DNA from 4 places in the Neobacillus sp. 19 genome. Region 1 is predicted to be linked to each of the others. Evidence: predicted binding sites of a transcription regulator. Region 1 holds the regulator's gene; each other region holds the start of a gene.
The links. Region 1 encodes CtsR, which represses protease genes until heat stress. Its sites were predicted from a motif close to ATGGTCAATAAAGGTCAAACA; they were not measured.
Positions count from the first base shown of each region.

Region 2: a site for CtsR is predicted at 3,076-3,096, ahead of clpP (ATP-dependent Clp endopeptidase proteolytic subunit ClpP). Genes of this name have one in related genera too.
Region 3: a site for CtsR is predicted at 4,301-4,321, ahead of clpB (ATP-dependent chaperone ClpB). Genes of this name have one in related genera too.
Region 4: a site for CtsR is predicted at 2,111-2,131, ahead of ACO1D1_RS11780 (ATP-dependent Clp protease ATP-binding subunit). Genes of this name have one in related genera too.

Region 1 covers NZ_JBMPZU010000024.1:1,209-9,299, forward strand. The annotation lists rRNA gene ACO1D1_RS05830 (23S ribosomal RNA) at 1-2,867, shown strand, start outside; rRNA gene rrf (5S ribosomal RNA) at 2,950-3,066, shown strand; gene ACO1D1_RS05840 (CtsR family transcriptional regulator) at 3,355-3,816, shown strand; gene ACO1D1_RS05845 (UvrB/UvrC motif-containing protein) at 3,842-4,390, shown strand; gene ACO1D1_RS05850 (protein arginine kinase) at 4,392-5,465, shown strand; gene clpC (ATP-dependent protease ATP-binding subunit ClpC) at 5,479-7,920, shown strand; gene radA (DNA repair protein RadA) at 8,039-8,091, shown strand, end outside.
Region 2 covers NZ_JBMPZU010000031.1:182,325-190,415, reverse strand. The annotation lists gene ACO1D1_RS09835 (sugar-binding transcriptional regulator) at 1-712, opposite strand, end outside; gene ACO1D1_RS09830 (glutaredoxin family protein) at 846-1,103, opposite strand; gene rpoN (RNA polymerase factor sigma-54) at 1,119-2,441, opposite strand; tRNA gene ACO1D1_RS09820 (tRNA-Arg) at 2,877-2,948, opposite strand; gene clpP (ATP-dependent Clp endopeptidase proteolytic subunit ClpP) at 3,155-3,760, shown strand; gene ACO1D1_RS09810 (HPr family phosphocarrier protein) at 3,875-4,132, opposite strand; gene whiA (DNA-binding protein WhiA) at 4,187-5,146, opposite strand; gene ACO1D1_RS09800 (gluconeogenesis factor YvcK family protein) at 5,217-6,203, opposite strand; gene rapZ (RNase adapter RapZ) at 6,200-7,093, opposite strand; gene ACO1D1_RS09790 (NUDIX hydrolase) at 7,115-7,573, opposite strand; gene trxB (thioredoxin-disulfide reductase) at 8,015-8,091, opposite strand, start outside.
Region 3 covers NZ_JBMPZU010000041.1:1,417-9,507, reverse strand. The annotation lists gene ACO1D1_RS13290 (hypothetical protein) at 1-471, opposite strand, end outside; gene ACO1D1_RS13285 (hydrolase) at 554-1,276, opposite strand; gene ACO1D1_RS13280 (YjzD family protein) at 1,461-1,646, shown strand; gene clpB (ATP-dependent chaperone ClpB) at 1,693-4,287, opposite strand; gene ACO1D1_RS13270 (YjzC family protein) at 4,411-4,590, opposite strand; gene ACO1D1_RS13265 (Crp/Fnr family transcriptional regulator) at 4,884-5,558, shown strand; gene ACO1D1_RS13260 (YwiC-like family protein) at 5,590-6,318, opposite strand; gene mobB (molybdopterin-guanine dinucleotide biosynthesis protein B) at 6,441-6,989, opposite strand; gene glp (gephyrin-like molybdotransferase Glp) at 6,977-8,091, opposite strand, start outside.
Region 4 covers NZ_JBMPZU010000035.1:68,829-76,919, reverse strand. The annotation lists gene ACO1D1_RS11795 (DUF6254 family protein) at 56-175, opposite strand; gene ACO1D1_RS11790 (CPBP family intramembrane glutamic endopeptidase) at 320-931, shown strand; gene ACO1D1_RS11785 (YkvI family membrane protein) at 965-2,014, opposite strand; gene ACO1D1_RS11780 (ATP-dependent Clp protease ATP-binding subunit) at 2,205-4,361, shown strand; gene ACO1D1_RS11775 (M3 family oligoendopeptidase) at 4,406-6,100, opposite strand; gene ACO1D1_RS11770 (MarR family winged helix-turn-helix transcriptional regulator) at 6,194-6,634, opposite strand; gene ACO1D1_RS11765 (ATP-binding protein) at 6,851-8,091, shown strand, end outside.

The DNA.
Region 1 (8,091 bases):
GATATGCTTCGGGGAGCTGTAAGTAAGCTTTGATCCGGAGATTTCCGAATGGGGAAACCCACTGTTCGTAATGGAACAGTATCTTTACCTGAATACATAGGGTATAGAAGGCATACCCGGGGAACTGAAACATCTAAGTACCCGGAGGAAGAGAAAGCAAACGCGATTCCCTGAGTAGCGGCGAGCGAAACGGGACATAGCCCAAACCAAGAGGCTTGCCTCTTGGGGTTGTAGGACACTCAACATGGAGTTACAAAGGAACGGGGTAAATGAAGTGACCTGGAAAGGTCAGCCGTAGAAGGTAAAAGCCCTGTAGTTGAAACTTCGTTCCCTCCTGAGTGGATCCTGAGTACGGCCGGACACGTGAAATCCGGTCGGAAGCAGGGAGGACCATCTCCCAAGGCTAAATACTCCCTAGTGACCGATAGTGAACCAGTACCGTGAGGGAAAGGTGAAAAGCACCCCGGAAGGGGAGTGAAATAGTTCCTGAAACCGTGTGCCTACAAGTAGTCAGAGCCCGTTTATGGGTGATGGCGTGCCTTTTGTAGAATGAACCGGCGAGTTACGATCCCATGCAAGGTTAAGTTGAAGAGACGGAGCCGCAGCGAAAGCGAGTCTGAATAGGGCGTTTGAGTATGTGGTCGTAGACCCGAAACCAGGTGATCTACCCATGTCCAGGGTGAAGTCCAGGTAACACTGGATGGAGGCCCGAACCCACGCACGTTGAAAAGTGCGGGGATGAGGTGTGGGTAGCGGAGAAATTCCAATCGAACTTGGAGATAGCTGGTTCTCTCCGAAATAGCTTTAGGGCTAGCCTCACGTTGTTAGAGTCTTGGAGGTAGAGCACTGTTTGGACTAGGGGCCCTCATCGGGTTACCGAATTCAGACAAACTCCGAATGCCAAAGACTTATCCGTGGGAGTCAGACTGCGAGTGATAAGATCCGTAGTCGAAAGGGAAACAGCCCAGACCACCAGCTAAGGTCCCAAAGTATACGTTAAGTGGAAAAGGATGTGGAGTTGCTTAGACAACCAGGATGTTGGCTTAGAAGCAGCCACCATTTAAAGAGTGCGTAATAGCTCACTGGTCGAGTGACTCTGCGCCGAAAATGTACCGGGGCTAAACGTATCACCGAAGCTGTGGATTGACACCGTTGGTGTCAGTGGTAGGAGAGCGTTCTAAGGGCGTTGAAGCTAGACCGTAAGGACTGGTGGAGCGCTTAGAAGTGAGAATGCCGGTATGAGTAGCGAAAGATGAGTGAGAATCTCATCCACCGTATGCCTAAGGTTTCCTGAGGAAGGCTCGTCCGCTCAGGGTTAGTCGGGACCTAAGCCGAGGCCGAAAGGCGTAGGCGATGGACAACAGGTTGATATTCCTGTACCACCTATGAATCGTTTGAGTGATGGGGGGACGCAGGAGGATAGGGTAAGCGCGCTGTTGGATATGCGCGTCTAAGCAGTTAGGCTGGTGAACAGGAAAATCCGTTCACCGTGAAGGCTGAGCTGTGACAGCGAGGGAAATTTAGTACCGAAGTTCCTGATTCCACACTGCCAAGAAAAGCCTCTAGCGAGATTCAAGGTGCCCGTACCGCAAACCGACACAGGTAGGCGAGGAGAGAATCCTAAGGTGAGCGAGAGAACTCTCGTTAAGGAACTCGGCAAAATGACCCCGTAACTTCGGGAGAAGGGGTGCTCTTTAGGGTTCATAGCCCTGAAGAGCCGCAGTGAATAGGCCCAGGCGACTGTTTAGCAAAAACACAGGTCTCTGCGAAGCCGCAAGGCGAAGTATAGGGGCTGACGCCTGCCCGGTGCTGGAAGGTTAAGAGGAGGGGTTAGCGCAAGCGAAGCTCTGAATCGAAGCCCCAGTAAACGGCGGCCGTAACTATAACGGTCCTAAGGTAGCGAAATTCCTTGTCGGGTAAGTTCCGACCCGCACGAAAGGCGTAACGATCTGGGCACTGTCTCAACGAGAGACTCGGTGAAATTATAGTACCTGTGAAGATGCAGGTTACCCGCGACAGGACGGAAAGACCCCGTGGAGCTTTACTGTAGCCTGATATTGAATTTTGGTACAGCTTGTACAGGATAGGTAGGAGCCTGAGAAGCCGGAGCGCTAGCTTCGGTGGAGGCGTCGGTGGGATACTACCCTGGCTGTATTGAAATTCTAACCCGCACCCCTGATCGGGGTGGGAGACAGTGTCAGGTGGGCAGTTTGACTGGGGCGGTCGCCTCCTAAAGAGTAACGGAGGCGCCCAAAGGTTCCCTCAGAATGGTTGGAAATCATTCGTAGAGTGTAAAGGCACAAGGGAGCTTGACTGCGAGACCTACAAGTCGAGCAGGGACGAAAGTCGGGCTTAGTGATCCGGTGGTTCCGCATGGAAGGGCCATCGCTCAACGGATAAAAGCTACCCCGGGGATAACAGGCTTATCTCCCCCAAGAGTCCACATCGACGGGGAGGTTTGGCACCTCGATGTCGGCTCATCGCATCCTGGGGCTGTAGTCGGTCCCAAGGGTTGGGCTGTTCGCCCATTAAAGCGGTACGCGAGCTGGGTTCAGAACGTCGTGAGACAGTTCGGTCCCTATCCGTCGTGGGCGCAGGAAATTTGAGAGGAGCTGTCCTTAGTACGAGAGGACCGGGATGGACGCACCGCTGGTGTACCAGTTGTCTTGCCAAAGGCATCGCTGGGTAGCTATGTGCGGACGGGATAAGTGCTGAAAGCATCTAAGCATGAAGCCCCCCTCAAGATGAGATTTCCCATAGCGTCAAGCTAGTAAGATCCCTGAAAGATGATCAGGTTGATAGGTCAGAGGTGGAAGCGTGGCGACATGTGGAGCTGACTGATACTAATCGATCGAGGACTTAACCATTTTTAAGTGGTTGAACTCGTTTTTACAAAAAACTTCTTCTGCATTATCTAGTTTTGAGGGAATGAAAACCTCAAATAAATAGTCTGGTAACAATGGCGAGAAGGTCACACCCGTTCCCATACCGAACACGGAAGTTAAGCTTCTCAGCGCCGATGGTAGTTGGGGCATGCGCCCCTGTGAGAGTAGGACGTTGCCAGGCACGCATAAAAAGGACAATCCGGGAGGATTGTTTTTTTTTGCGTCAATAAATGAAAGTGAAAAGTAACTCACCAAAAGCGGAAAGAACCCCTCAACTCTACAAAAACAGCCCAAATTTGTCCTTTCATTCCCCCAACTTTATTCCTAACTTCCGTATTTCAATAAAATTCAGGTTTCATTACCGTGAAATTTGGAGAAAATCAGTAGTAGTGAATCGTTGCATCTACATAAAATTTTCAGTATAATTAAAGTCAAATATAGTCAAAGTCAGAAGATGGGGGGTGGGAAGATGAGAAACATCTCCGATATTATTGAAAAATATCTAAAGCAAGTTTTGGAAATGAGCGAGAAGGACCTTGTTGAAATTAAGCGAAGTGAGATTGCTGATAAATTTCAATGTGTTCCCTCTCAAATCAATTATGTAATTAATACTCGCTTTACAATTGAAAGAGGGTATATAGTTGAGAGTAAACGGGGCGGCGGTGGATATATTCGGATTATGAAGGTTCAATCCCACGATTTTGCCCATTTAATCGATCATTTACTTTCACTATTTCAAAGTCGAATCAGTCAGACAAGTGCTGAGGATGTTATCGTAAGACTTGTTCAAGAGGAGATCATTACAAAACGAGAAGCAAAAATTATGTTAAGCGTTATTGATCGCTCCGTTTTATATATTGATCTTCCATACCGAGATGAATTAAGAGCAAGAATGCTAAAAGCAATGTTAACTTCTTTGAAATATAAATAATTTGCGCAGCCGGAGAGGTGAAGAGATGATTTGCCAAGAATGCAATCAAAGGCCTGCAGCACTTCATTTTACAAAAATTATTAATGGAGAAAAAACAGAAGTGCATCTTTGTGAAAAATGTGCTCAGGAAAAAGGTGAAATGTTTATCTTTAGTGGAGAAACGGGATTTGCTTTTAATAATCTGTTAGCTGGTTTATTAAATATTGACCCAACCTTTCAAAATCCAAGTCAAAGTCCATTCCATCAGGAGGAAATACTTCAGTGCCAGTACTGCTCCATGACTTTTCCTCAATTTTTAAAAGTAGGCCGGTTTGGGTGTGCACACTGCTATGAGACATTTAAAGACCAGCTAAAGCCAGTTTTAAGGCGCCTTCATAGTGGAAACTGGACTCATAATGGTAAAATTCCAAAAAGAATTGGCGGGGGGATTCAACTTCGAAAACAGATTGAAGAGCTGAAAGGTAAGCTGAGAGAATCCATCTCCCAGGAGGAATTTGAAAAAGCAGCAGAGATTCGTGATGAAATACGCACATTAGAAAGAAAATTAGCCGATCGTGTTGAGGGAGGGGAATAACGTGTCACTTGAACGGTTTCTGAGGTCTGCCGTCAGCTCCTGGATGAGCGAAGAGGGGCCTGATTCGGATATTGTTCTTAGTTCCCGAATCCGTTTGGCGAGGAACTTTGAAGACTATAAATTTCCAACTGTTTTTTCACATGAAGAAGCAAAGATGATTATTGTAAATATAGAAGAAATTTTAAGAAAATCTGCTGATCAAAATTTTGGGCAAATGGAATTGCTGAAAATCGATGAAATGCAGCCGCTGCAAAAAAGGGTATTAGTGGAAAAGCACCTGATTAGTCCGCAACTGGCTGAAGATTCACCATACGGTGCTGTTTTATTAACCGTAAATGAAGAAGTCAGTATTATGATAAATGAGGAAGATCATATTCGGATTCAATGCCTATTCCCTGGTTTACAATTATCTGAAGCATTAGATGCAGCCAATCAAATTGATGATTGGCTGGAAAGTAATATTCAATATGCCTTTGATGAGAAGCATGGTTATTTAACCAGCTGTCCGACCAACGTTGGAACAGGGCTCCGAGCATCCGTGATGATGCATTTGCCAGGGTTAATCTTAACACAGCAAATCAACCGGATCATTCCGGCCATTCATCAGTTAGGGCTCGTTGTTAGAGGAATCTATGGCGAGGGCAGTGAAGCACTGGGTAATATCTTTCAAATTTCCAATCAAATTACGCTTGGAAAGTCAGAAGAGGATATTAGCCGCGATTTGATGGGAGTTGTAGGCCAGCTAATTTCTCAAGAAAGGTCTGCACGTGAAGCATTACGAAAAACTTCAAACATACAATTAGAAGACAGGGTATATCGCTCCTTAGGAGTTTTAACGAATAGCCGGATTATTGAATCAAAAGAAGCGGCTAGATGTTTATCCGATGTAAGGCTTGGGATCGATATGGGGTTTATCGAAAATATGCCGAAAACGATATTAAACGAATTAATGATTTTGACCCAGCCGGGTTTTCTTCAGCAATATGCCGGCGGACCATTGCGGCCGCATGAAAGGGATATTCGAAGAGCGGCATTAATTAGGGATCGAATAAAAATGGAGAATGATAATAGGTGAGGAGGAAGAGAATATGATGTTTGGACGTTTTACCGAAAGAGCACAAAAGGTTCTTGCTTTGGCACAAGAGGAAGCTATCCGCCTGGGACATAACAACATTGGGACAGAGCATATTTTGTTAGGGCTGGTTCGCGAAGGTGAAGGAATTGCGGCAAAAGCACTTTATGGACTTGGTTTAGGTTCTGAAAAAATCCAAAAGGAAGTTGAAAATCTAATTGGCAAAGGACAAGAAACCTCTCAAACCATTCACTATACTCCTAGAGCTAAAAAGGTTATTGAACTATCAATGGATGAGGCGCGAAAATTAGGTCATTCCTATGTCGGTACAGAGCATATTCTCCTTGGCTTAATCCGCGAGGGAGAAGGAGTGGCTGCAAGGGTCCTTAATAATCTTGGCGTCAGCTTAAATAAAGCACGTCAGCAAGTACTGCAATTATTAGGAAGCAATGATTCAAGCGGTCATCAGGGTGGTGCGTCTGCTACTGCAAATACGCCGACATTGGATAGTCTTGCAAGAGACTTAACGTCGATTGCCAGAGAAGGAAGCCTAGATCCTGTGATTGGACGCAGTAAAGAAATTCAGCGTGTCATTGAGGTGCTGAGCCGTCGAACTAAAAATAATCCGGTATTAATCGGTGAACCTGGAGTCGGAAAAACAGCGATTGCTGAAGGCCTCGCTCAACAAATTGTTAATAATGAAGTGCCGGAGATTCTTCGTGATAAACGTGTCATGACACTCGATATGGGCACTGTTGTTGCAGGAACAAAATATCGCGGTGAGTTCGAGGACCGCTTGAAGAAAGTAATGGATGAAATTCGCCAGGCAGGAAATATCATTTTATTCATTGATGAACTCCATACCTTAATTGGCGCAGGCGGCGCGGAGGGTGCAATCGATGCCTCCAATATCTTAAAGCCATCGCTTGCCCGTGGTGAGCTTCAATGTATTGGGGCAACCACACTGGATGAATATCGTAAATACATTGAAAAAGATGCAGCGTTAGAACGACGCTTCCAGCCGATTCGCGTCGATGAACCAACGGCTGAAGAATCAGTACAAATTTTAGAAGGATTGCGTGACCGTTATGAGGCACACCACCGTGTTTCTATTACGGATGAGGCGATCAAAGCAGCTGTTAAGCTTTCAGACCGCTATATTTCAGACAGATTTCTGCCTGATAAAGCGATTGACCTAATCGATGAAGCAGGATCAAAGGTACGGCTTCGCTCTTATACCACTCCTCCAAACTTAAAGGAATTAGAGGTAAAGCTTGAGGAGGTAAGAAAAGAAAAGGATGCCGCTGTCCAAAGTCAAGAATTTGAAAAGGCAGCCTCCTTAAGGGATACGGAACAACGTCTTCGCGAGCAGCTTGAAGAAACGAAGAAGACGTGGAAGGAAAAGCAAGGGAAAGAAAACAATGAGGTAACGGTTGAAGATATCGCAAGCGTGGTATCCAGCTGGACCGGAGTGCCTGTTTCTAAGCTTGCTGAAACGGAAACAGCGAAGTTACTTAATTTAGAAGAAGTGCTTCATTCTCGGATTATCGGTCAAGAGGAAGCAGTCAAAGCTGTTTCAAAGGCAGTCCGCCGTGCAAGAGCGGGATTAAAAGATCCAAAACGTCCAATCGGTTCCTTTGTCTTCCTGGGACCAACCGGGGTCGGAAAAACAGAATTAGCCCGTGCCCTTGCTGAAGCGATGTTTGGCGATGAAGATGCAATGATTCGGATCGATATGTCTGAGTATATGGAAAAGCATTCCACATCAAGACTTGTTGGATCACCTCCAGGATATGTCGGCTATGAAGAAGGCGGACAATTAACGGAAAAGGTCCGGAGAAAACCTTACTCTGTCATACTGCTTGACGAAATTGAAAAGGCACATCCGGATGTATTTAATATTTTGCTCCAAGTACTTGAAGATGGCCGTTTAACGGATTCTAAGGGAAGAACCGTAGATTTCCGGAACACGGTGTTGATTATGACGTCCAATGTCGGCGCAGAGGCACTGAAACGAAACAAATATGTGGGCTTTAATATTCAAGATGGGGAACAGGATTACAAAGATATGAAGGGTAAAGTGATGGATGAATTAAAGAAAGCCTTCCGTCCGGAGTTCTTGAATCGAATCGATGAAATTATTGTTTTCCATGCGTTAGAAAGAAAGCATTTAAATGAAATTGTCACATTGCTATCTGATCAGTTAATCAAACGCTTAAAAGAACAAGATATTTCACTGGAATTAACTGAAGCAGCAAGGGAGAAAATTTCGCAGGAAGGGTACGACCCTGAATACGGGGCAAGGCCGCTTAGACGGGCAATTCAAAAACATATTGAAGACCGTCTCTCTGAGGAATTACTAAAAGGAACTCTATTAACTGGCCAGCTTGCAATAATTGATGTAGATAATGGCGAATTTATTGTGAGAATGGCTGAAAAAACAAGCTTAGTAAAATAATCTTGTTTGAACCAATAATCAAACTTGTTTAACAACACAGGCAAGAGGTACACGTGAATAAAGTCAACCCGTGTACCTCTTTTTTCATTTTTAGAGTCAGCAAGTGAGGTAGAATCGGATGGCTAAACGAAAAACAAAATTTATGTGTCAGGAATGCGGGTATGAATCGCC
Region 2 (8,091 bases), on a different contig from region 1:
TAACCATGCTTGCAGATCTAATTAGTTCTAACACCTCATGAATGTCAGGCTCTTTTATAAGGGATTGATAAATTTCCGGACTGACCTGATCGGGAACGTACAATACACGATGTTTGGTATCCGTGTTTTTTGCCATATTCGAGCAGATCGTATTGGCTTGGTTAGCGACATCCTCGCCAACCCCGCCGCGTGCCGGGACAAACAGCAATTTCTTATGGTGATGATCAGGGGATAACCTTTCTGCAACAGCCGCCATCGTTGAACCGCCAGTAACAGCGATGATATTTTCCCCGTTTAAAAGCTTTTTCATGCAACTTGCACACGCCTTGCCTAGCTCGCCTTTAACCAATGGTGAATCATCACTATCTCCGGGTACAATGATCACTTTCTTAGCGCCAAGCCGATGCTTTAATTCTAGCTCCATCACATCAATACCCTTTAATTCACGCATTAAACCTTCTAGATCCTCAAGTAAATTTTTCCCTTCAGGGGTTAAACTCATTCCCACATTATTTGCGTTAATAAGATTCTGCTCTTTGAGGAAATCTACTTCACTACGGAGGATTCTTTCTGTATAGCCCAAGCTGACAGCTAAGCTCCTCCTTCCTACAGGCTGCATAAATCCTATGTAACGTAATATCGTATATCGTTTTTGCAGGACTTGAAGGAGATCGGGTAATAATCTTTTTTGAATATCAATAAATGATTGCATGATTAGCATGCTCCTTTATTCTATGCAGTTGGTCCAAAAATGTCCACCATAGACATATTATGTCCCACCTACGCTAAAAAAAATCACCCCTCGTACGATCTTTATTGTATCAGGAGTGATAACCTATTTCAACTTATTTGCTGTCGCTTTTTTCTTGTAAACGATTACTTATATCAAATTTATCTACGAAGCCAAATCCCACTTCTTCTCCGTCGAGGTGTACAACTGGAATCATCAAGCCATAGCGCTCTGTTAAGTCATCGCTCGTTTCAATATCGATTTCTTCGAGGGAAAAATTCCATTCCTGTTGCAGCTCTTCAAGTGCGGTCTTTGCTTTATCACAAAGGGGGCAGCGATTACGTGTATAGAGTGTGATCGTCGTTTGCGTCATCGTTTATTTCCTTCCTTAATTGAACCTTTTTCGTTTTGAAGATGACGGGATTCCCAGCTGATCACGGTATTTAGCAATCGTACGCCTCGAAACCACAATCCCTGCCTTCGTTTTTAATTGTTCCACAATTTCTTGATCTGATAACGGCTTTTCTTTATTTTCTTGTTCTATTAATTTACTAATCTCATTTTTCACCTGGGTTGACGATGTATTTTCATCCGCCGAAACGGTCTGAATCATGCTGGTGAAGAATGTTTTTAATGAAAAGGTCCCGATCGGTGTCTGGACATATTTTTCACGGACCGCACGGCTTACCGTTGATTCATGAATATCCAATTCAGCGGCCACTTCCTTCATTGTCATTGGCACCAAATATTGTGCACCCTTTTGAAAAAAGGCCGTTTGCTTTTCAACAATTTTGGCAACCACCTTAGTGAGCGTTTCCCGGCGTTGTTCAATACTTCTGGCAATCCATTGATAATCCTGGACCTTATCCTGCAAAAACCGGCTGACTTGCTGGTCCTGATCTTTGAACTTCTTATAATAATTCTCATTAAAACTAATCCTTGGCAGGGAATCATCAAACATCCTGACTGTCAGGCCTTCCTCGGTTTGCTCGACAATGGCGTCCGGAATAATATACGTGGTGGTTTCCTTCGCTAACATAGCACCCGGCTTTGGATTCAGAAATTGAATTTGGTCAAACACATCTTGAATATCTTTTAAAGTTATTTTCAATTCCTTCGCAATTTGCTTCCATTTCTTTTCAGCAAACGGAACGAAATAGTTGGCTAATATATTTAATGCCACTTCATTATTTGGATTTTCATAATACAGTTGCATCAACAGGCACTCTTGAAGGTTCCGTGCACCGATGCCTGCCGGTTCAAGCGTTTGAATCACGGCTAAGCAATCTTCAACTACTTCTTCCTCCACCCGCAGGCTTTGAGCGATTTCGCTAAGGTCACCCAGAAAGTAACCGTTTTCATCAAGACTCTGAATCAGACGCCGAATGACTTTTAATTGTTCTGCCGTTAAGTTGGCAATATTTAATTGAGAGATTAAATGGTCTTCAAGCGAAAAGGGTTTGTCTGCAATTTGTTCGATCCAATCCTTTTCCTCTTTTTGATGCCGGCGGCGTTTGCGGTCCATGAGGGGATTCATCGGCTTAACATCGCCCGTTTCAACCTTCATAAGGGGATTTTCGAGTGCCTTATCTTCTAAAAAAGCAGTCAGTTCCTGGGCCGAATATTGCAATAATGCAATAGCCTGCGACAATTCCTGTGTCATCGTTAATTTCAACGTTTGCTGCTGCCATAAACCTGCCTTAAAGTTCATCCATATCCCCCCCTTCATTCTATTTTACACGATGAATCCGAATTCGTGTATTGGAAAATGGTTTCAATCATTAAAATAGGTCTCCCATTGAATAAATTGGTTCCTTAGATTAACACTAACCTTAGTGTTATCATTTAACACAAAACTTCAATGTGGAGGGATATACTTTGAATATTCTTTTAAGCTTATTCCCATCCTTAATTATTTTAGGTATTAGAGCAGCGTTCTTCATTAGTAAAATAAACTCTAGATTAACATCCTTGTTAAGAATGCCTGCTTTACTTAAGCAAAAGTATTCAACAAGTATCGTCTAATTCGCATTGTTGTTGACAAAGGTGAGCATAGAAATGTGCTTGCCTTTTTTAGGTGATTACAAAAAAGTTCCTATGCTTGTATAGACTCATACAAACATAGGAACTTTTAGTGTTTGATTGACGCGCTCGGAGGGAATCGAACCCCCATTTTAAGAACCGGAATCTTACGTGCTATCCGTTGCACCACGAGCGCTAATTTGTAACGACTTACATATTATATGCCAGATCCGTGAACATTGCAAGTGAAATATAGGTTTAAAAACGAATAAAATGGTTATGATGGATTAGGGAGAAGTTGTCGAAGAATTTTAAAGTCAAATTGTTTGACCTTTATTGACCATCAGTGTATGATTACATTACATAAGATTATTACCTAATACACTCAAAGGAGGAAGAAAAATGAATTTGATTCCTACAGTTATTGAACAAACAAACCGCGGAGAACGTGCATATGACATTTATTCCCGTCTGTTAAAAGACCGGATTATTATGCTTGGCAGCGCGATTGATGACAATGTTGCCAACAGCATTGTAGCACAATTACTATTTTTAGAAGCGGAAAATCCTGAAAAAGATATCACCCTTTACATCAATAGCCCAGGTGGAAGCATTACAGCCGGTATGGCTATTTATGATACCATGCAGTATATTAAAGCAGATGTTTCAACTGTTTGTATTGGGATGGCTGCATCGATGGGTGCATTCTTACTTGCTGCAGGCACAAAAGGCAAGCGCTATGCATTGCCTAATGCCGAAGTCATGATTCACCAGCCACTTGGCGGTGCTCAAGGACAAGCGACAGAAATCGAGATCGCCGCGAAACGCATTCTTTTCCTTCGCGAAAAATTAAATGGTATCCTTGCAGAGCGCACAGGCCAGCCGCTTGAAGTGATTCAACGCGATACTGATCGTGATAACTTCATGACAGCTGAAAGAGCAAAGGAATACGGCTTAATTGACAACATCGTTACCCGTAACCCTAATGAAATCAAAGATAAAAAGTAATTTGACGAGCAATCGGCCTTCCGCCGGTTGTTTTTTTTGTGACCATTACGGTGCTTTCCCCCGCCGCGGGCATAAAAAAAGCTCAGCTTCTAAACCGAAGCCGAACCTTTTCCGTTATTGCTCTTTTTCAATAAAATCGGTTAATGCATTGATCGCTTTGTCTTCATCGTCGCCATCAGCGATGATATTGATGACAACTCCTGAGCCGACTGCTAAGCTCATTAAGCCCATGATGCTTTTGGCATTAACCTTTTTTCCGTCCTTCTCTAGAAAAATATCAGCTGAAAAACGGTTAGCTTCTTGCACAAAAAGTGCTGCTGGGCGTGCCTGAAGACCCGTTTTCAATTTTACTTCTACTTGTTTCGCCAACATTACACAAATTCCTCCCCATGTTTTTTCTTATATTCTTTGAACTAATTCACTATTTCACAAACTTTTATGCTTTGGGGCCATTTCCCCGACACGCAGCTTTTCCGCGATTTCATCAATTTTTCGTAAGCGATGATTAATCCCTGACTTACTGATGGTGCCTCCGGATACCATTTCTCCCAATTCCTTCAGCGTTACATCCGGATATTGAATTCGGAGCTCGGCAATTTCCCTGAGTTTATCCGGCAAAATCTGCAAGCCGACGGTTGCGTCGATAAAGCGGATGTTTTCTACCTGCCTGATGGATGCACCGATCGTTTTATTAAGATTAGCGGTTTCACAGTTTACCAAACGGTTCACGGAGTTCCGCATATCCCTGACAATTCGGACATCCTCAAATCGAAGCAAGGCATTATGGGCACCGACAATATTGAGAAACTCGGTTATTTTCTCGGCTTCCTTTAAGTAGGTGATAAAGCCTTTTTTACGCTCAAGCGTTTTACTATTAAGTCCAAATGTATTCATCAATTCGCATAAAGAATCATTATGTTCTTTATAAAGCGAAGCAATTTCCAAATGATAGGAAGACGTTTCCGGATTATTAACGGATCCTCCGGCAAGGAAGGCGCCGCGTAAATAAGAACGCTTACAACACTTCTTTTTAATAAGTCCCGGTGAAATATCATGAATGATGGTAAATCCTTCACCCAAAATTTTCGTATCCTCAAGAATTTCCTTTGCCTGCTCGGCTAAACGAACAATGTACACATTGTTTTTCTTTAGGCGCATTTTTTTTCGAACTAAGAGCTCTACTTGCACTTGGTAGCTCTTTTTCAATAATGTATAAATTCTCCTGGCAATCGCAGCATTTTCGGTTTGAATATCGACCACTAGCTTACGATTGGAAAAGGAAAGGGAACCGTTCATGCGAATCAATGCTGATAACTCAGATTGAAGGCAGCACGTTTTCACTTCCAAGTTTGTTAATTCCTTTTTCGTCTCCGAAGCGAAAGACATCCCCTCACACCCTTTTTTCATTTCCAATAAAACACTCGCACTTATTTATGTTTCTGACCGTACATACTATCTACGCTTCATATCGCTTTTTGGTTTCAGCAATTAGCAAATTATATAAAATATTTGCTACCTTTTTGGGATCATGTCTTAACGCGCCATTTTCCTGGTAGGCAATATCCGCATGCACGACTTCTAGCCCAAGCTGGAATAGCTGCGGTAAATCATATAGAACAGGGTCAGCCAATTCTTCATTATAACGGAGCTGTATATGCTGTGGGATCTCTTCATTATTGACAAGAATCGTATTCATAAAGGCACAGCTCATATGATCATAAATAGCTTTTACATGGTCACTGGCCGCATAGCCATGTGTTTCCCCGGCCTGTGTCATCAGGTTGCATATATACACCTTTTTCGCATGGGAGCGGCATACTTCATCACCTAAACCCGGGACGAGCAAATTGGGCAGGATACTTGTATACAGGCTTCCAGGTCCGATAATAATTAAATCTGCCTGCCGAATCGCATGAATTGATTCCGGCAATGGGCGGATTGTACTTTTTGATGTTAAATACACTCGCTTTATTTTTTTTCCCGAATAAGGGATTTTAGATTCGCCTGAAACGGTCGTTCCGTCTTCCATCTCCGCATGCAAAACGACGCTCTGGTTAGCAGCCGGCAATACCTTGCCCCGGACATTTAGTATTTTGCTCATTTCTTGAATCGCGTGAACAAAATTTCCGGTAATCGAGGTCATCGCCGCCAAGATTAAATTGCCGAGTGAATGCCCGGAAAGTTCATTCGACGTTTTAAAGCGGTGCTGAAACATTTCCTCTACAAGCGGTTCTACATCTGACAATGATGCTAACACATTTCGAATGTCCCCTGGTGGAGGAATATGCAGGTCCTCGCGCAAGCGTCCTGAACTGCCGCCATCATCCGCCACAGTCACAATAGCGGTGATATCCACAGGATACTGTTTTAATCCTCTTAGTAAGACTGGTAATCCTGTGCCTCCGCCAATGACGACAATACGAGGCTGTCCTAACTCTCTCATGTTGTTTTATCCTTTCTCCTCTCAATGTCACGGTGGGTGACGCATGTCTTATAATCATTTTGGAAAAATCGTCCGAGATACTCGGCTAACGTAACGGAACGATGCTGCCCGCCGGTACAGCCAATCGCAATCACTAGCTGTGCTTTTCCCTCTCTTTTATAATGAGGAAGCATGAAGGTGAGCAAATCCGTTAATTTTTCCAAAAATTTATTGGTTTCATTCCATTTTAAAACATAGCTTGAGACCTCATCATCCAAGCCTGTTAATGGCCGCATGTGTTCGATATAAAAAGGATTTGGCAAGAAACGCACGTCAAATACTAGATCCGCATCGATTGGAATCCCATGCTTAAAGCCAAAGGACATGACATTGACAGTAAAGATTACTTGGTTATTCGCGGTAAATTCCGTTAATATTTTCTCACGTAATTCACGAGGTTTCATCTGGGAAGTATTGTAAATCAGTTGTGCCCGGCCTTTTAATTCCTCGAGCAGTGCCCGCTCAAGCGTGATGCCTTCAAGTGGCAGGCCTGAATGGGCAAGCGGATGGGACCGCCTTGTTTCTTTATATCTGCGTACCAGTGTAGCATCATCCGCATCTAAAAATAAAATTTGCGGATTTACCCATGATGTTTCAGCAAGTTCATCAAGCGCTTTAAAAAGATGGTCAAAGAATTCTCTTCCCCTTAAGTCCATGACAAGGGCAACTTTATTCATTTTATTCCCGGATTCCTTCATTAGTTCAAGGAATTTTGGAAGTAATGTAGGAGGCAGATTATCAACACAGAAGAATCCTAAATCTTCAAAGCTTTGAATGGCTACAGTTTTTCCAGCCCCAGACATCCCTGTAATAATCACCATCTGAGTTTCGCTTGTCGAACCGGTACTCATTGCAATTCCCCCTATTTCATATTAACTTGGATCTAATCGATAACTAATGAGTTGAAAATCTTTTGTGTAAGTAAAAGTACCGTAAATGATCCCTTTTCCATGAACCATATAATCGATGATATGTAGATCACCGGCAGCCATTGGCAGACCTTTAATTTGGTCAATCGGCTGCCACGCGAGCTTGCCCTCTTCCGATTCCTCTAAATCCATGCCATCTGACTCGGTTGCCACGAAGGTAAACATCATCCATTCGGAAAGCAGCTCGTCACTTTCCTTCATAATCATTGTAAATATCCCTTTTAATTGTGGGTTTTTCAAATAGATGCCCGTTTCTTCCCGGTATTCCCTGATGCAGGAGTCGCGTACAGACTCGCCGGGCTCCATTTTTCCGCCTGGGGCTACCCACCAGCCGCGGCGCGGTTTTTGCAGCAATAATATTTGATTGTTCCTGATCAATACACAATTAGTCACACGCTGCATGTTTTCACCCTCTTTAGAAAACAAAAATCCATTTTTTATATTCTTTTCATTATACTATTTTTAGGAAACAGTCACAATGAATACAAAATCAATAATTCTGTTAATTATTTCGGGTGCCTGACACCCTTTCACCAATTACCATCATGCTATTGCAGGAAATGGTGCCTGACACCCTTTCTCCGATTACTATCATGCTATTGCAGGAAATGGTGCCTGACACCCTTTCTCCTATTACTATCATGCTATTGAGGAAAATGGTGCCTGACACCCAAAAAAAAGAGCACAAGCTGCTGGGCCTGTGCAAGAAAGATATATTTTTAAAGGGGGTCAATTTCTCTTATCATACCCTATCAATATTTCACCACTGTTACAGGAGAATTACTTTTTTGTGAATTGTTTTGGGGATCCATTTTACAACTAGTTCCCTTGTACTCATCCACATTATTTCTTTAATTTCATCTCTTCTCTAAGTTCCTCGACAAAATGCTGGGCACTTTGGGCGGCGATACTGCCGTCTC
Region 3 (8,091 bases), on a different contig from region 1:
CCAAGGACCGTAAATAGCTGGTACATAAAACCATTGAACCTTCTTTGCTAATCCCTTTATTTTTTCTATGAAAGTTCCGATGGCCTCTATACTGTTAGCCCTAAGCAGTTGAATAGGAAGTATGAATACAATTTCCGTATTGTCTTTATTGCTCTCCATATATTGGATGATTGATTTTGCCACTTGATCGTGCTGCAAAATTTTTTCATTCCTCAGCATATATAAATCGTAAATAGGAAATAGAATGACTGTTTCAGCCTTCTCTTCTTCCCGTCTGTTTGCCCACTTAGACAAAGGGTTTTCGCTAAAGTTGGCATTTCTTCCCACCTCAAACCTTTTTTCCTCGAGTAATGGACTTTTTTCTTGTTCATCTAGTTGAACACCGATCACTTCGATTCCTTTATTCAGGAGCGTTTTACATGCGTGAAAACTAACAAAATTGTATATTCCAAAAATAATAGCCTTGTCCATTAAAATTTTCCTCCCCAAACTCGCCTTAATGAATCCTATGCCATTCATTAAGGAATTATTTCTATTTGAGGAGGAACCAGACTTACAGTTCAGTTTCATGGCTGTTCAAAAACTTGATGAAAATTTTTCCAAGCTGTGGTTTTTTTTCTGGAAGAATAAAAGTAGGATTAATTTCAGGAGATTTGATAATTTGTTGGTATAATTTCGATTGGTTATATGATTTTCCACCGGCTAGGACATGAATGATCTTAACGGGACATCCAGACTCCATGTTTACGAATTCCTCCATGCTGTTTATGGCCCCTTCAATCCATGTTTGTTCCGTATTATGTGCTGCAGTTAGTTCTCTCATTAATTTTTTATAAAAAAATTTATGTTCCTTTTCTTGTTCAAGGTGATGCTTTAAGGAAAGAATAGGATTAAGCAGGATTACCGACCTGATGCATCCCTTCATTTTCTCCATTAACCTGACCGCGACCAGCGCTCCCATACCTTCCGCCAAAATATGAATTTTATTATTTAGGATTTCGCTGCGAATCACATGCTGATACAACCTTTGAGCAAGTTCAACAGCTTTATCGCTCCCCCAATTTCGCCCATAAAGATTTGAGGAAAAAATGGTGTACCCTGCATCTTTTAATTCATCAATGATGGCTAGCTTTCCTTCGTTTTGTGTCCAAAAGCATTTGCTCTCGTCCACAAAATGCCTTTCATCTCCAATGATTAAGATCCCAAATCCTGTTGGCTTTTCGGGGTAATGAATGATATTCCATTGGGTATCCATCTGAAAATTGCGATTTTCCATTGCTAAATCTCCTTTTACATATTTCCTCAACATATTGTATGTCATTTCACAAAAGATGAAAGGGAGTTTGCCCATTTTTCCGAATGACTTGAAAAGTTATTTCAGAAATTGATTTTATCTATATTTTTTTTACCGCGTATGGTAGTATTAACATTGATGAAAAATAAGTAAGAGGTGAAAAATAGTGCGATTTTTTTGGACCTTCTTCTGGTCATTTCTATTAGTGCAAATGCTTACATATGTTGTTAGTTCTATGACTCCAGGTGCAAAATTTGAATTTATGCCAGGCGTTATTGTATCTCTTGGTGTTACTGTTTTGATTTTCATTGCTGCTTCTGTTATTCCAAGAGAGCCTGTAAAGAATCATTAAAATAGGAGAAAAGGTCTTCCAAGTTATTGGACGACCTTTTTCTTTCTTATTTTACCTGAACCACCACTTCCCCATCTTTTATCATGATCTCCACTGTTGATTGATCATGTACCCTGCCTGCTATGATTTCACGTGCAAGCTTTGTTTCAATATTTCTTTGGATATACCGTTTCAGCGGTCTTGCACCGTAGATCGGATCAAAGCCATTTACCGCAATGAATTCTTTCGCATCCTCGCTAATTGAAATATCGATTTGCTGTTGTTTCAGCCGATTTTGCAGTTCCTTCATCATTTTCACAACAATATTTTTTATTTCTCCTAATGACAATGACTTAAATAGGATGATTTCATCAATCCGATTTAAAAATTCCGGACGGAAATGGCCTCTTAGCTGAGTCATAACTTTTTCTCTTGCTTCCTCTGAAATTTCAATCTCATTTTCACTTCGTTCAAGTAAGAATTGTGATCCAATATTGGAAGTCATAATAATTACTGTGTTTTTAAAGTCGACTACACGGCCTTGTGAATCTGTTATTCGTCCATCATCCAATGCCTGTAAAAGAATGTTGAACACTTCAGGATGAGCCTTCTCAATTTCGTCCATTAAGATAACGGAATATGGTCGTCTTCTAACAGCTTCCGTCAGCTGCCCTCCTTCTTCATAACCAACATATCCAGGAGGTGCGCCAATAAGCCTTGAAACCGCATGTTTTTCCATATATTCAGACATATCTATTCGAATTATATGTTCTGCGCTGTCAAATAACGACTCTGCTAATGCCTTTGCCAGCTCCGTTTTCCCAACACCCGTCGGCCCTAAAAATAAAAATGATCCAATTGGCCGGTTTGGATCCTTTATACCGGCACGAGCGCGAAGAACAGCATCTGCAACAAGATTCACGGCTTCGTCTTGCCCAATGACTCTTTCATGTAAAATGGATTCTAATTTCAACAGTTTTTCTCTCTCCCCTTCAACCAGTTTAGAGAGAGGTATTCCTGTCCATCTTGAAACAATATTTGAAATTTCTTCGCCGGTAACTTCCTCTCTAAGCAGCCGTTCGTCCTTTTCCGCCCCATTTTCTAATTGATTAAGTTCTTTTTCTGCCAGCGGAATTTGACCATGTCTTAGTTCTGCTGCACGGTTTAAATCATATTGATCTTCAGCCTGCTGCAGCTCCCGGCGAAGCTTTTCTAACTGCTCTCTTTTTTCCTGGACTTTCTGTATTCCTTGTTTCTCTTGCAGCCATTTTGCCTTCATCGCATTCGCCTGTTCTTTTAAATCGGCAAGTTCCTTTATAAGTGCTTCGAGCCGTACTTTACTGCCTTCATCGCTCTCCTTACGTAATGCCGCCTCTTCAATTTCCAACTGCATCACCCTGCGAGTCACCTCATCAAGTTCCGTTGGCATCGAATCAATTTCAGTGCGAATCAAGGCACATGCTTCGTCAACAAGATCAATCGCTTTATCGGGCAAAAATCGATCAGTAATATAGCGATCTGATAACGTAGCTGCTGCCACGAGCGCATGATCGTGAATCTTAACACCATGATGGACTTCAAATCTTTCTTTTAAGCCCCTTAATATGGAGATGGTATCCTCTACATTCGGTTCTTGGACAAGTACCTGTTGAAATCTGCGTTCAAGTGCCGGATCCTTTTCAATATACTTTCTGTGCTCATCAAGTGTAGTTGCTCCGATACAATGAAGCTCACCGCGTGCCAGCATCGGTTTCAACATATTGCCGGCATCCATCGCACCTTCCGTTTTTCCGGCTCCTACAATGGTATGAATTTCATCAATGAACAGTAAAATTTGCCCTTCACTTTTTTTAATCTCGTTTAAAACGGCCTTTAGTCGCTCTTCAAATTCACCCCTAAATTTAGCTCCGGCAATCAACGAACTCATATCGAGTGAAAAAATCGTTTTATCCTTTAAGCCCTCTGGAACATCCCTCCTCACAATCCTTTGTGCTAATCCTTCGACAATGGCGGTTTTTCCTACACCCGGTTCACCGATTAATACTGGATTGTTCTTTGTCTTTCTTGATAAAATCCGGATCACATTGCGAATTTCCGTATCCCTGCCGATGACTGGGTCCATTTTACCGGCTTTTACTTCGGCGACAAGATCTCTGCCGTACTTTTTAAGAGCTTCATATCCTGCTTCTGGATTTTGTGATGTCACTCTTTGGTTCCCCCTTATTTCTTTTATAGCATTTAAAACGGTTTCAGGTGTTTGCCCAAATGCTTGCAGAATCTTTTTCATTTCCGAATCATTTGTGTGGGCTGCGGCTAAGAGGAAGTGCTCAACTGAAATATATTCATCGGCGAATTTCGTGGCAAATTCTTCGGCGCTGACCAATAATTTTTGCAGCTTAGCCGTTATATACAGTTTTCCTTGTTCCACTCCTGAACCCGTAACTTGCGGTTTCTTTGACAAAGATTCCAACAGTTTTTTCTTCACTTGTTCTGACTGTAATCCAGCCTTTTCTATAATAGAAGTAATGAGACTGTCCTCTTGATTCATAAGAGATAAAAACAAATGAGATTCATCAATTTCTTGATGATTTTCTTTAACCGCTAAGGTCTGTGCCTCCATAATCCCTTTTTGTAAACGCTCCGTCATTCGGTTTAAGTCCACTTTATCGACACCCCTTCTGACCATTTTTGACCTTTTCTTTTATTATAAGACACTTTCTAAATAGAAGTAAAATTTTTCACATAGAAAAAGCCATCCGTTTGGATGACTTTCCATATTTACTAATTAAGGTTTTCTTTGATAAGTCCAAACCCTTTCATCATTTGATGTTTCGGGAAATGGATCCCCAGCTTTTAGCTTAATTTTTTTAGGGTTAAGCACATTATCACCCGTTTCACCAACTTCTATATACACACCATTATTTGGAGCCTTTTTTCCTGATTTAAACTGACGATTTTGTCCCACATTTTTCCCTCCTTCTCATCTACATTATTATTATTTCCATTTTAGGTTTGTCCATTATAGGAATTTCTTTCAAATTCCATCAGCAGTCGACATTATTTCCTAAGGAATATATCCCAATCCCATGTAACTACTTTTTGACGATTGTATGAACTTATTCCACATTTATTGCTAATTATTCTTAGTTAACAATATAATTATAGTAATATCCTGTAAATCAAACCTTTGCTGGCATTTATTTTTTAAAATTAATTCGAACCTTTAAGGTGGTTAGTCGTATGCAGATAGTAACAGAAATGCCCGTAACGTTGTCACACCTCTTTGATACGGTTCACCATATGAAAAAGATTGAAAAAGGGAGTTTTCTTTTTCAAGAAGGATCGCGAGCAGATGAATTATACATCGTACAAAGCGGGATTCTTCAAATTAGTAAGATTATTCCCGATGGAAGAGAGCTTACACTAAGAATGTGCTCCAAAGGAGACTTTGTCGGCGAATTAAATTTATTCTCCCCTTCTTCACGATATTTATTAAGTGCACGTGTTGTGGAGAGTGGTGAGGTGGCGGTAATCATGAAGGATGTTCTTGAGGAAAAACTTTCACAAAATCTCCCTCTTTCATTGGAATTCATTAAATGGATGAGTTTGCAATATCGTAAAACACAAACCAAGTTTCGCGATTTAGTTCTTCATGGAAAAAAGGGTGCATTATATTCAACCTTAATTCGAATAAGTAATAGCTATGGGGTTAAAACGAATAAGGGAATTTTAGTTGAGTTACCGTTAACGAATCAGGAGCTGGCGAACTTCTGCGGAACCTCTCGTGAAGTCGTAAATCGTCTGCTAAGTGATTTACGAAAAATAGGAATAATCTCCATTGATAAAGGGTCAATCACCATTCATGACTTGGATTATTTAAAACGTGAAATTGATTGTGAAGATTGTCCAATAGAAATTTGCAAGGTTGACTAAATAAAAAAGTCGGTCATTACGACCGATTTTTTTATTTTAAGATCACTATTTGTATGGCAATGATGATGAAAAAGAGCACCGAATTAATTATTTCGTAAATACCAATTTGCTTTGGTGATAATTTCTTTCCATAAAAAAGAATTGCCCGAAGTAAACTCGGAATAAAACTAAGTGCTGCAATCCAATAGCCGGCCGCAATCCATGCAGCAACAAGCAGTAGATGGTAGGCCCAAGAAATCCATTTGAATTTCGTATTTTTCTTTTCCCTAATCATGGATTTGACGTAAAACGTACAGCCGATAAAAAATAGCACAGATGTTAAAAAGGGAAAAATAATGGTCTCAAATGAAACAGCACCTCTCCCTAAATAACTACCCGCTAAGCCGGCAATTGAAAAGGCAAAAACAGCGCTTAAATCGTTCATAAAAGCACGATCTTGATTTTTTGCGGTAAAGTAAGCATTAATAATAAAAAAAGGGATCATTAGCAGGCCAAAGAATACAATAGACGGCCTTTCCAATAGTGGTAGCAATAACAGCAATAAAGCCGGCACTAAATAGATTAGCGACCACTTTGTATAAAAAGTGAGCTTTTTCTTTTTAAACAATAGCAGCATTGGATATGTTGCCAAGTACAATAAAAGCCAGCCAACAAAAAATGGGATATGCCTCCAGAGGAATCCTCCATCTATTACCCCAAGCCAAAAAGGGATGATCAACATTGCCCAAGCACCATGTTGTTTCGGTAAAAATAATTTCATCGCTTTCACTCCTCATTCCTGCTTACCTATACTATAAATTAGGACAGTAGAAAAAAATGTGAAGAGCATCACATGATAAAGCAAAAAAGAAGGCATTTGCCTTCTCTTATTTGACAACTTTATTAACATTTATGGCCGATCTCATTAACAAAGTTTTTGATTTGTTGAACGGTCCAACTTATGACTGCTTCATCATCGATATGAAAGATCGGCACATCCAGTTTGGCTGAAATGATGTCCATCATTTCAGCCTCCCAGAATACCACGGCTTGAACATTGTTTACGATATCTAATAACGTTAAATCCTGTTTTTCTTTCATTAGAACAAGCTTTGGGTAATTTTCCTGCTTATATCCTTCGACTAAAATGACGTCTGTCTGAAAATAGTGCATCAACTCGATCTGTTCTTTTAAACTATATGCACATGGTTCTGCTTGAAGAATCAGCCTGCCATCTCCTTCAACAAGGGTGGCAATCGCTCCTGCTGACAAGTGTTTTGTTGTGTCTTTTTTTTCTGCAGCATCGGGCTTCCCGCCATGTCCGTGATGTTTAATTGTCACCGTTGTTAACCGATTTGTTGACAGTTTTTCGATGAGCTTGGAAGTAAGGGTAGTTTTTCCGCTATTTTGATAACCAACCACTTGAAAAATAATCGGTTTTACCACGGCCACTCGCTTCCGGTCTGATCTTCAAGCATAAGCACCTCTACATCACAGCCTGCTGTAAAGCCTCTAGTTCCGCCTGGAAGAATCATTAACGAATTTGCACCAGCAAGGCTCATGATGATATTGGATTTGTCTAGACCACTTGGTGTTGTTTTTAGCCTGCCTTCCTCGATAAACGTGGAGCTGCGAACAAATCTTGTAAATGGATTCGCTTTTGGAAAGTCCACTTCAAGTAAGGCCTTTTCTTTCCTTAAATGGGGTTTTTCAGAAAATAACATTTTTCGAATAATTGGGCGGGCAAACAATTCAAAGCCAACATAACAAGCAGATGGATTACCAGAAAGACCGAACAAAATCTTCCCCTTATATCCGGCTACTGTCGTCACACTGCCTGGGCGCATCGCTACTTTATTGAAAAACACCTCGGCACCTAATTTTTCATAAATGGCAGGAAGATAATCAAAGTCCCCTACCGATACTCCGCCTGTTGTAATTAATAAATCAACTTCATTTAACCCTTCTAGTACAGCATCAAAGCATGTATCAAATTCATCGGGCAGTTTTCCAAAATATTTAACCACACCACCGGCTCTTTCGATTTGGGCGGCAATCATATGGGAATTACTGTTGCGAATTTTCCCCGGCACGAGTTCTTCTTCTACTTCTAAAAGTTCAGTACCAGTTGCAAACAAACCGACAATCGGTTTTTTCGCCACAGGGACATCCTTATAGCCGAAGGTAGCCAGCATGGCTTGGATACCCGGATTTACTAAAGTTCCCTTATTTACCAATACTTCTCCTTCTCTAGCATCTTCACCTATAAAGGAAACATTTTCTCCCTTGTTAAAGCTTCGTTTTATCGACATATAGGGGGTTTCGTCTTTTTCGTAGTCCTTTGCAACTTCAAACATGACGACAGCATCTGTTCCTTCTGGCATCATCGCCCCTGTCATAATTCTGACAGCCTGATTTTTGCCCACAACCTTTGTTGACACCGCTCCGGCACCAATGTGGTCAATCACTTCAAACTCGACTGGATGGGACTGTGAGGCCGAAAGGGTATCAATCGACCTGACAGCAAAACCATCATATGGTGCCCGATTAAAAT
Region 4 (8,091 bases), on a different contig from region 1:
TGTAATAGTTTAGAAGAAAAGGCAGACTTTTACTGCCTTTTCTTTCATTGCTAGTTTATTTGCCCTGTTCCGTTTCTTTTGATAACTGCTTTAAAGATTTGACTTTGCCATGGGGATTTTGATCCTGCTTCCTGACCGTCCATTCCCGCTCTTGTTGACTCCTCGATTTGCTCATCATTTTCACTCCCTTCCCGTTTATTTTTTCTTCTTTTTAGGTTCTTATTAGGAGAATTGGTTAAAATGTTTAATGTAATCATTTCCTTTTCGACAAATTTTTTGTTAAAGTATATTTTATTGATTTAAAAAGGGGCAAGACATCATGAAACAAAAGATTCTAACCATACGCCTAATAGCAGGTGTGATTTTAGCGCATGCACTTATATTTTTTTCATTTCACGATAAAACCATATTTTGGTATATCTTTTCCGGATCTGTGCTTGTGTTAATTGCGTTTGCCACGTACCAAGGAGATGTCGATGATGAGGCGTCCTTTATCCAATATATTTTCCTCGGTGTTCTTTCTGGATTATTGCTCTATTTTATATTTTGGTTAGGATATCAAGTCATCCAAATACTTCATCTCCCATTTGAGCAGCCGATAAGAAAATTATACCGCTCGTATGCGCCAAAGGTATTTTGGCAATATATTGCCCTCATTTTAGTTGCTGCTCCAGGGGAAGAACTGTTCTGGCGGGGTTTCATCCAAAAAAAATTAGTAACACACCTTCGTCCTATTTGGGGTATTTTAATCGCAGCATTACTTTACGCATCGGTTCATCTATATTCTGACTCATTTTTACTCGTTTTCGCAGCCCTTATTTCCGGACTCATCTGGGGGTTACTGTATTATTGGAGAAAAAGTATGCCGCTTGTGATTGTTTCGCATATCATTTTCGATATCATGATATTTATTATTATGCCTTTCAAATAGAAATAGCAGCTGCCACTTTTGACAGCTGCTTTATTAATTCTTCATATTTGGGGTAAATGGTTTCATCCATAATAAAACAAAAAAGCTCATACAAATATAGCCGAACAAAGGGTATAAATAAGAAAGCAGCGTGCTATAATTCACCAAACTAATCAGATAGGAAACGGCAAAAATGACCGTAACAGATGCAAACGTTGGAACCGGCATATATTGCTGCAGCTGTCTGTCGAGCCCGAAGACATTTCCGATCACAGAAGTGAAAATCTCCCCATAAATAACAAGTACAAAAATCCAGTAAAAAAACGGTGCTAAGTTTTTCATAATAATGGCCATTGGGATATCATACAATTCCAGATTTGGCAGCATAATCAGGGTAAAATGGCTGCCAATTAAAATCAGCGTTAACGCAAGGCCCCCTATAATCCCTCCCCATTTAATTGTCCAGTCATCCTTAACTTCGGTGGCAACCGGAACTAAAACTGCCTGGGCCAAACCCAAATTTAAAGCAGCATATGAAAACGGGGCAATCACACTCTTCCACCCGTCACCAGCATGGGGAATAAACAAAAACCGATCTAAAAAATTCGGCATTCTAAGTGACAAAAACATCAGGATTAAACTAAAGGTAATCATTAAAGGAACAACAAAGGTATTAACCGCAAAAAGTCCTTTCGTACCAACTAGCATAACTAGATAGGAAAGGAAAATGGTCAGAAATACGCCAAGATTTTTGGGCAGGCCAAGCTGTTCCTCAAAAACTGCCCCAGCCCCGGCCAGCATGACGGCACTTACACCGAGAAGCATGAAAAGCATGAAAACATTTATGATGCTTCCCGCCCATTTTCCAAAGAGGTGCTCATTAAATTCTTGATAGGATTTCGCCTCGATTTGCGCAGCCATACGCATTAACTTCGAACCAATCATGACAAAAAGATAACCACTCATTAATATACTAATAAAGCCAAAGAAACCAAACCGTGAAAAAAATTCTACGATTTCCTTTCCAGTGGCGAATCCTGCTCCGACAACAGTTCCTACATAAACTGCCGCAATTTGAAAGGCTTGATTCCAATTCTTTTTCACATCATCTCCCCCTTACCATCAATATATGACCAAAGGGACAAACAAAGACGAGCTTTTTTCCCAAAATGGTAACCATTGCTATAGACAAATATCTTGAAAGTCAAAAAAGGTCAGAGTATACTATGGTCATAAGGTCAAATATAGTCAAAGTCAAATTGATGAAAGCAGAATAACAAGGAGGTTATTTTACATGCTATGTCAACGATGTAATCAAAACCATGCAAATGTGCAATTAAGTATGAATATTAACGGGCAGCGTCAAGAGATGAAACTCTGTCATGCATGTTACAAAATAGAAAAACAAGCCCTAGGTACAAACTATGGTCAACATATGAACTCATTTTCGAACTTCCCGTTTGACCATCTTTTTATGTCAAATGGTTATTCACAGGGTCCAAATATGGGTGAACAGCAAACCCCCCATAGTGAGAGAAAAGCGGCACAAGGCGGCTTTATTGATCAATTTGGACGAAATTTAAACATCATGGCAAAGGCAGGTTTAATTGATCCTGTTATCGGACGAGATCAGGAAATAAAACGGGTGATTGAAATCCTCAACAGAAGGAATAAAAACAATCCTGTTTTAATTGGTGAACCAGGAGTTGGTAAAACGGCCATTGCTGAAGGTCTTGCGATAAAAATCGCTAATGGGGATGTCCCAGGTAAATTGCGCAATAAAGAGGTCTATTTGCTTGATGTCGCTTCTCTTGTTGCCAATACCGGTATCCGTGGTCAATTTGAGGAACGGATGAAAGAATTAATTTCAGAATTGCAGGAACGAAAAAATATCATTCTGTTTATCGATGAAATTCATTTGCTTGTTGGTGCAGGTTCTGCAGAAGGCTCCATGGATGCGGGGAACATTTTAAAACCAGCCCTTGCACGAGGAGAATTACAAGTAGTTGGTGCAACAACATTAAAGGAATACCGGCAAATCGAAAAGGATTCCGCTCTTGAACGACGCTTCCAGCCGGTGAATGTACTGGAACCGACGAAAGAGGCGGCAATTGAAATTTTAGTAGGACTTCAAAAGAAGTATGAGGATTACCATGAAGTCACTTATTCAGATGAAGCCATTCTTGCCTGTGTTCAATTATCACAGCGCTATATTCAAGACCGCTTCTTACCTGACAAAGCCATCGACTTGCTTGATGAGGCCGGGTCTAAATTAAATCTTTCTACTGATTATAAAAGTAATGAACAAATGGAAACCCGTCTAAAAGAGATAGCAGCTGAAAAGAACGAGGCCCTCAAACATGAACTGTATGAAAAAGCAGCCAGTCTTAGAGATGAAGAGGCAAAATTGGAAAAGTTATTAAATAAGGATATACGTGATGAAAGGCCTGTTGTTACTGTTTCTCATATTCAAGAAATTATTGAACAAAAAACGGGTATCCCCGTCGGAAAGCTGCAGCAGGATGAACAGCTGAAAATGAAAGTATTAGAAGATAATTTAAGTCAGAAGGTCATCGGTCAGGAAAAAGCTGTAAGAAAAGTAGCAAAGGCGATTAGACGCAGCCGGGCCGGTTTAAAATCAAAAAACCGTCCAATTGGCTCCTTCCTGTTTGTCGGTCCAACAGGTGTCGGTAAAACGGAGCTTACCAAGACCCTTGCAGAAGAATTATTTGGGTCCAAGGATTCCATGATACGTCTCGATATGAGTGAATATATGGAGAAACACAGCGTTTCTAAACTAATCGGTTCACCTCCAGGCTATGTGGGCCATGACGAGGCAGGACAGTTGACAGAAAAAGTCCGCAGAAACCCGTATAGCATTATTCTTTTAGATGAAATTGAAAAAGCACATCCTGACGTACAGCACATGTTCCTGCAAATTCTTGAAGATGGCCGCCTTACTGACAGCCAAGGAAGAATTGTCAGCTTTAAGGATACGGTCATTATTATGACCAGTAATGCTGGCGTCGGCCACAAAAACATCCACGTTGGGTTTGGCACAACAGAAGCAGTAGAAGAAGCAAGTATCCTTGACTCGCTTGGCAGCTTCTTTAAGCCTGAATTTTTGAATCGTTTTGATAGTATTATTGAATTTAACTCATTAGATCAAGAACATATCTTAACGATTGTTGATTTAATGGTAATTGAATTACAAGAAACCTTAAAAGAGCAAAATATCGAATTATCCATTTCACAGGAATCAAAAGAAACATTAGCTGAACTTGGCTACCACCCTGCTTTTGGAGCTCGCCCGCTCCGCAGAGTCATTCAGGAACAACTGGAAGATAAAATTGCCGACTTTATTTTAGAAGTGCCAGATTCAAAAAAATTAGCAGCAATTGTTGAAAATGGCGAGTTAAAAGTTATCTCCGAAGGCATAACTGTAAACTAATTAAAAAAGCGAAGCCACTGATAAAAGTGGTTTCGCTTTTTAGCTTATAGTTTTTGATCATCCACAGAGTTCAACCAGTTCTCAATCACAGCGACCACTGATTCAACACACCCATCCTCAAATGGTGAAATCAGGTTGGCTGCCGCGACAAGCTTTGTGAATGACATGCTGCCCCCAAGCTTACACAGGTTCACATAATCTGCCCAAGCCTTTTCCTGGTCCTCTCTAGAGCGCTTCCAGAATTGGAAGGCACAAATCTGTGCAAGTGTATAATCAATATAATAAAACGGCGAATTAAAAATGTGACCTTGGCGCTGCCAGAAGCCGCCGCTTTCTAGATATTCGTTGCCGTCATAATCCTTATGCGGCAAATATTTCTTCTCTATCTCACGCCACTTTAGCTTACGCTCTTTTGGTGTAGCTGTCGGATTCTCATAAACCCAGTGCTGAAATTCATCAACTGAAACCCCATATGGTAAGAACAATAATGCATCACTTAAATGTGAAAATTTATATTTGTCTGTATCTTCTTTAAAGAACAAATCCATCCACGGCCATGTAAAGAATTCCATACTCATAGAGTGAATTTCACATGCCTCATAGGTCGGCCAATTATATTCCGGAACCTCAAAGTCACGGCTGGAATATACTTGGAACGCATGACCCGCTTCATGTGTTAAGACATCAATATCCCCTGAAGTTCCGTTAAAATTGGAAAAAATAAATGGTGCTTTGTAATTTTCAATAAATGTACAATAACCGCCGCCTGCTTTTCCTTTTTTGGCTACCAGATCCATCAGTTTGTTATCCTGCATATAACGGAAAAACGACCCTGTTTCTGCTGAAAGGTCTTCATACATTTTTTGGCCATTTTCGATAATCCATTCTGGCGAGCCTTTTGGTACTGCATTTCCAGTCTGAAAATTGAAGCCTTCATCATAATATTTTAATTTGTCGAGTCCAATTCTTTCCTGTTGGCGCATCTTTAATTTTGTGGCAATTGGCACGATAAAGTCCTTAACCTGCGCACGGAAATTCGCTACCATTTCGGAATTGTAATCCGTTCTCATCATTCGATAGTAGCCAAGTTCCACAAAGTTTTTATATCCCAGCGTTTGAGCGATTTCCGTTCTTACTCTAACAAGGTCATCATAGATACGGTCGAGTTCCGCCTCATGCTCTGCAAAAAAGCCAAATTTCGCTTCACTCGCCTTCTTTCTCATTTTCCTGTCTGTCGATTCTGTGAAGGGATCCAATTGGGCCAAGGTCCTCTCTTCCCCTTCAAAATCAATTTTAGCTGAAGCAAGCAGCTTTGTGTATTCCGTTGATAGACGATTTTCCTTTTGCAATAATGGAACAATTTCAGGTTTAAATGTCTTTAGCTGTCCTTCAGCTAGGGCAAATAACTGAATGCCCCACTTTTCTTCAAGCTGGCTGCGGAATTTTGACTCCACAAGTGCTTGATAATATTTGGTTACCAGTCCTTCTACCTCAGGCTGTATTTCATCCATATAATCCTGTTCTTGCTTATAAAATTCATCATTCGTATCAATCGAATGACGAATATAGCATAGATTAAACATCGTGCCAAGGTCATTTCTTAGTTGATTAATGCCATGCATAGCCTCACTTTGTTTTTCAACAGTAAGAGCCTCTTTAAATCGGTCAAGCACTAAGTTAAATTTAGTCGTTACTTCTTCTAGATTCGGACGGACATATGTATACTGTTCAAAGTTCATAAAAAAATCCCCCTCTTTCAAATATTCCAACGATATTATTTCGACACTGTTTCATAAAATTCCTTCATAAAAAAAATACGACCATTGGCCGTATTAAAATTTACCCGCAGGCAAACCTAACTTTTTCAGCAGTTCAATTGCTTCCGTTTTCTCTGAATCATCAAGACTCGACATGAGCGTATCAATTTGCTTCGCATGTTCAGGAAAAATGTCCTGAATAAACCTTTTCCCCTCATCGGTAATTTGTGCATATGTGACTCTCCGATCTTTAGGGCAGGCTATTCGTCTCAACATTCCTTTTTGTTCTAGTTTATCGACCACATAAGTTATACTGCCACTGGCGAGCAGAATTTTCCCGCCGATTTGCTGCATCGGCTGGTCACCTTTATGGTAGAGCAGCTCTAACACGGCAAATTCTGTTGGATTTAAACCATTTGCCTGAATGACTTTATTTACATGTTCATTGATCGCCTTATACGCTCGTGAAAGGACAATGAATAGCTTTAAGGATTTTGCTACTGAATCATTTTCCATAAAAAACTCATCCTTTTAGATTTTTGATTTTTGATTTTTGATTTAGTGTGTTGCTGAACCCACACCTTTAATTTATCTTGATTTCAAAATTAATTATAAAAAACTTTTCAATTCCTGTCAATTTCCTCTATGATAGCAGGAATATTTCGGTAAATTCATGAAACATCTGATATAATAATAACGATATTTTACATCAAAATACATCGGGGTACCTTAATGAAAATTCGTAAAGGCAATTTTTATATCTATTTTTTTATTGTTGTACTACCTGTTTTAATTTTAGGTTCATACTATTTTTATCATATTTTAAAGGAAAATGACATAGCAAGAAAAAAGGATGCTCTATGGGTCGCCTCAATTTATCAAAAGAACTGGGATCAATTCATTAGCGAAACGAAAACCAGCTTAGATATTCTGTCACTTTCTGCAAGAAATGAATTGGGTTTTCCGGCAAAAATGGAACCATTATTAATGCAGGTAAACCAAAACGATCCTCGGTATGGAGGCCTTTACTTACTTGACCATAATGGCTCTTTGCTAACTGGCTCTGTTCCATTACGAAACGATGCCAATTTTGCCAAACACCCATTCATCCAAGAAGTCATTAAAACGAAGGATACAATTATTGCAGATCAAGTAGAAATTCTTAGAAACAACCAAAATATTATTGGCCTTGCTACACCTGTGCTCGATGAAAATCAGGAATTACAGGGTATTCTGGTTGCTGATTTACGGATTGATTATATGAGGAACCTGATGAAGGTCCTTACGCCCGAGAACAAGTTAATTGTGGTGAATGGAGGAAAAAAGCCAATTCTCGAAATGAATGTAGCCTACAATGAAACGGCAAACGAGACTAATTGGGTTACTTCACCAATGGAAAGAATACCGTGGAATATAAAAGTAAAGATTGCCGAACGGAGTTATAAAGAAATTGGTATAGACCTAGGGAAAATAGTGTTTATTATCCTCGTTATCACACATATCCTTTACTTACTTATCGAATATTTCTTATTAAGAAAGCATGCGCATCAAGAAAGAAAACAAAATGAACTGCAGAAGCTCGAATTAGTAGGCACATTAGCTGCAAGTACAGCACATGAAATTCGCAACCCGTTAACAGGTGTAAAAGGGTTAATACAGCTCCTGAGTGAAAAATACACGGACCCTGAGGATCGCTATTATTTTAATGTTATTAATTCAGAACTGAAACGCATTAATGAAATCGTTAGTGAGTTTTTAATTCTGGGAAAACCGACAGCACAATTGACGGATAACATTAATATAAACGGGACACTTCAAGAATTGAAACCTCTGATCATGTCAGAGGCTAATTCACACAATGTTTCATGTATCTGGCAGCTTCCGGAAGAACCTGTGATGGTTAAGTGTGTTAAGGATGAAATGAAACAAGTGATCTTAAATATTACAAAAAATGCGTTTGAATCATTTGATAA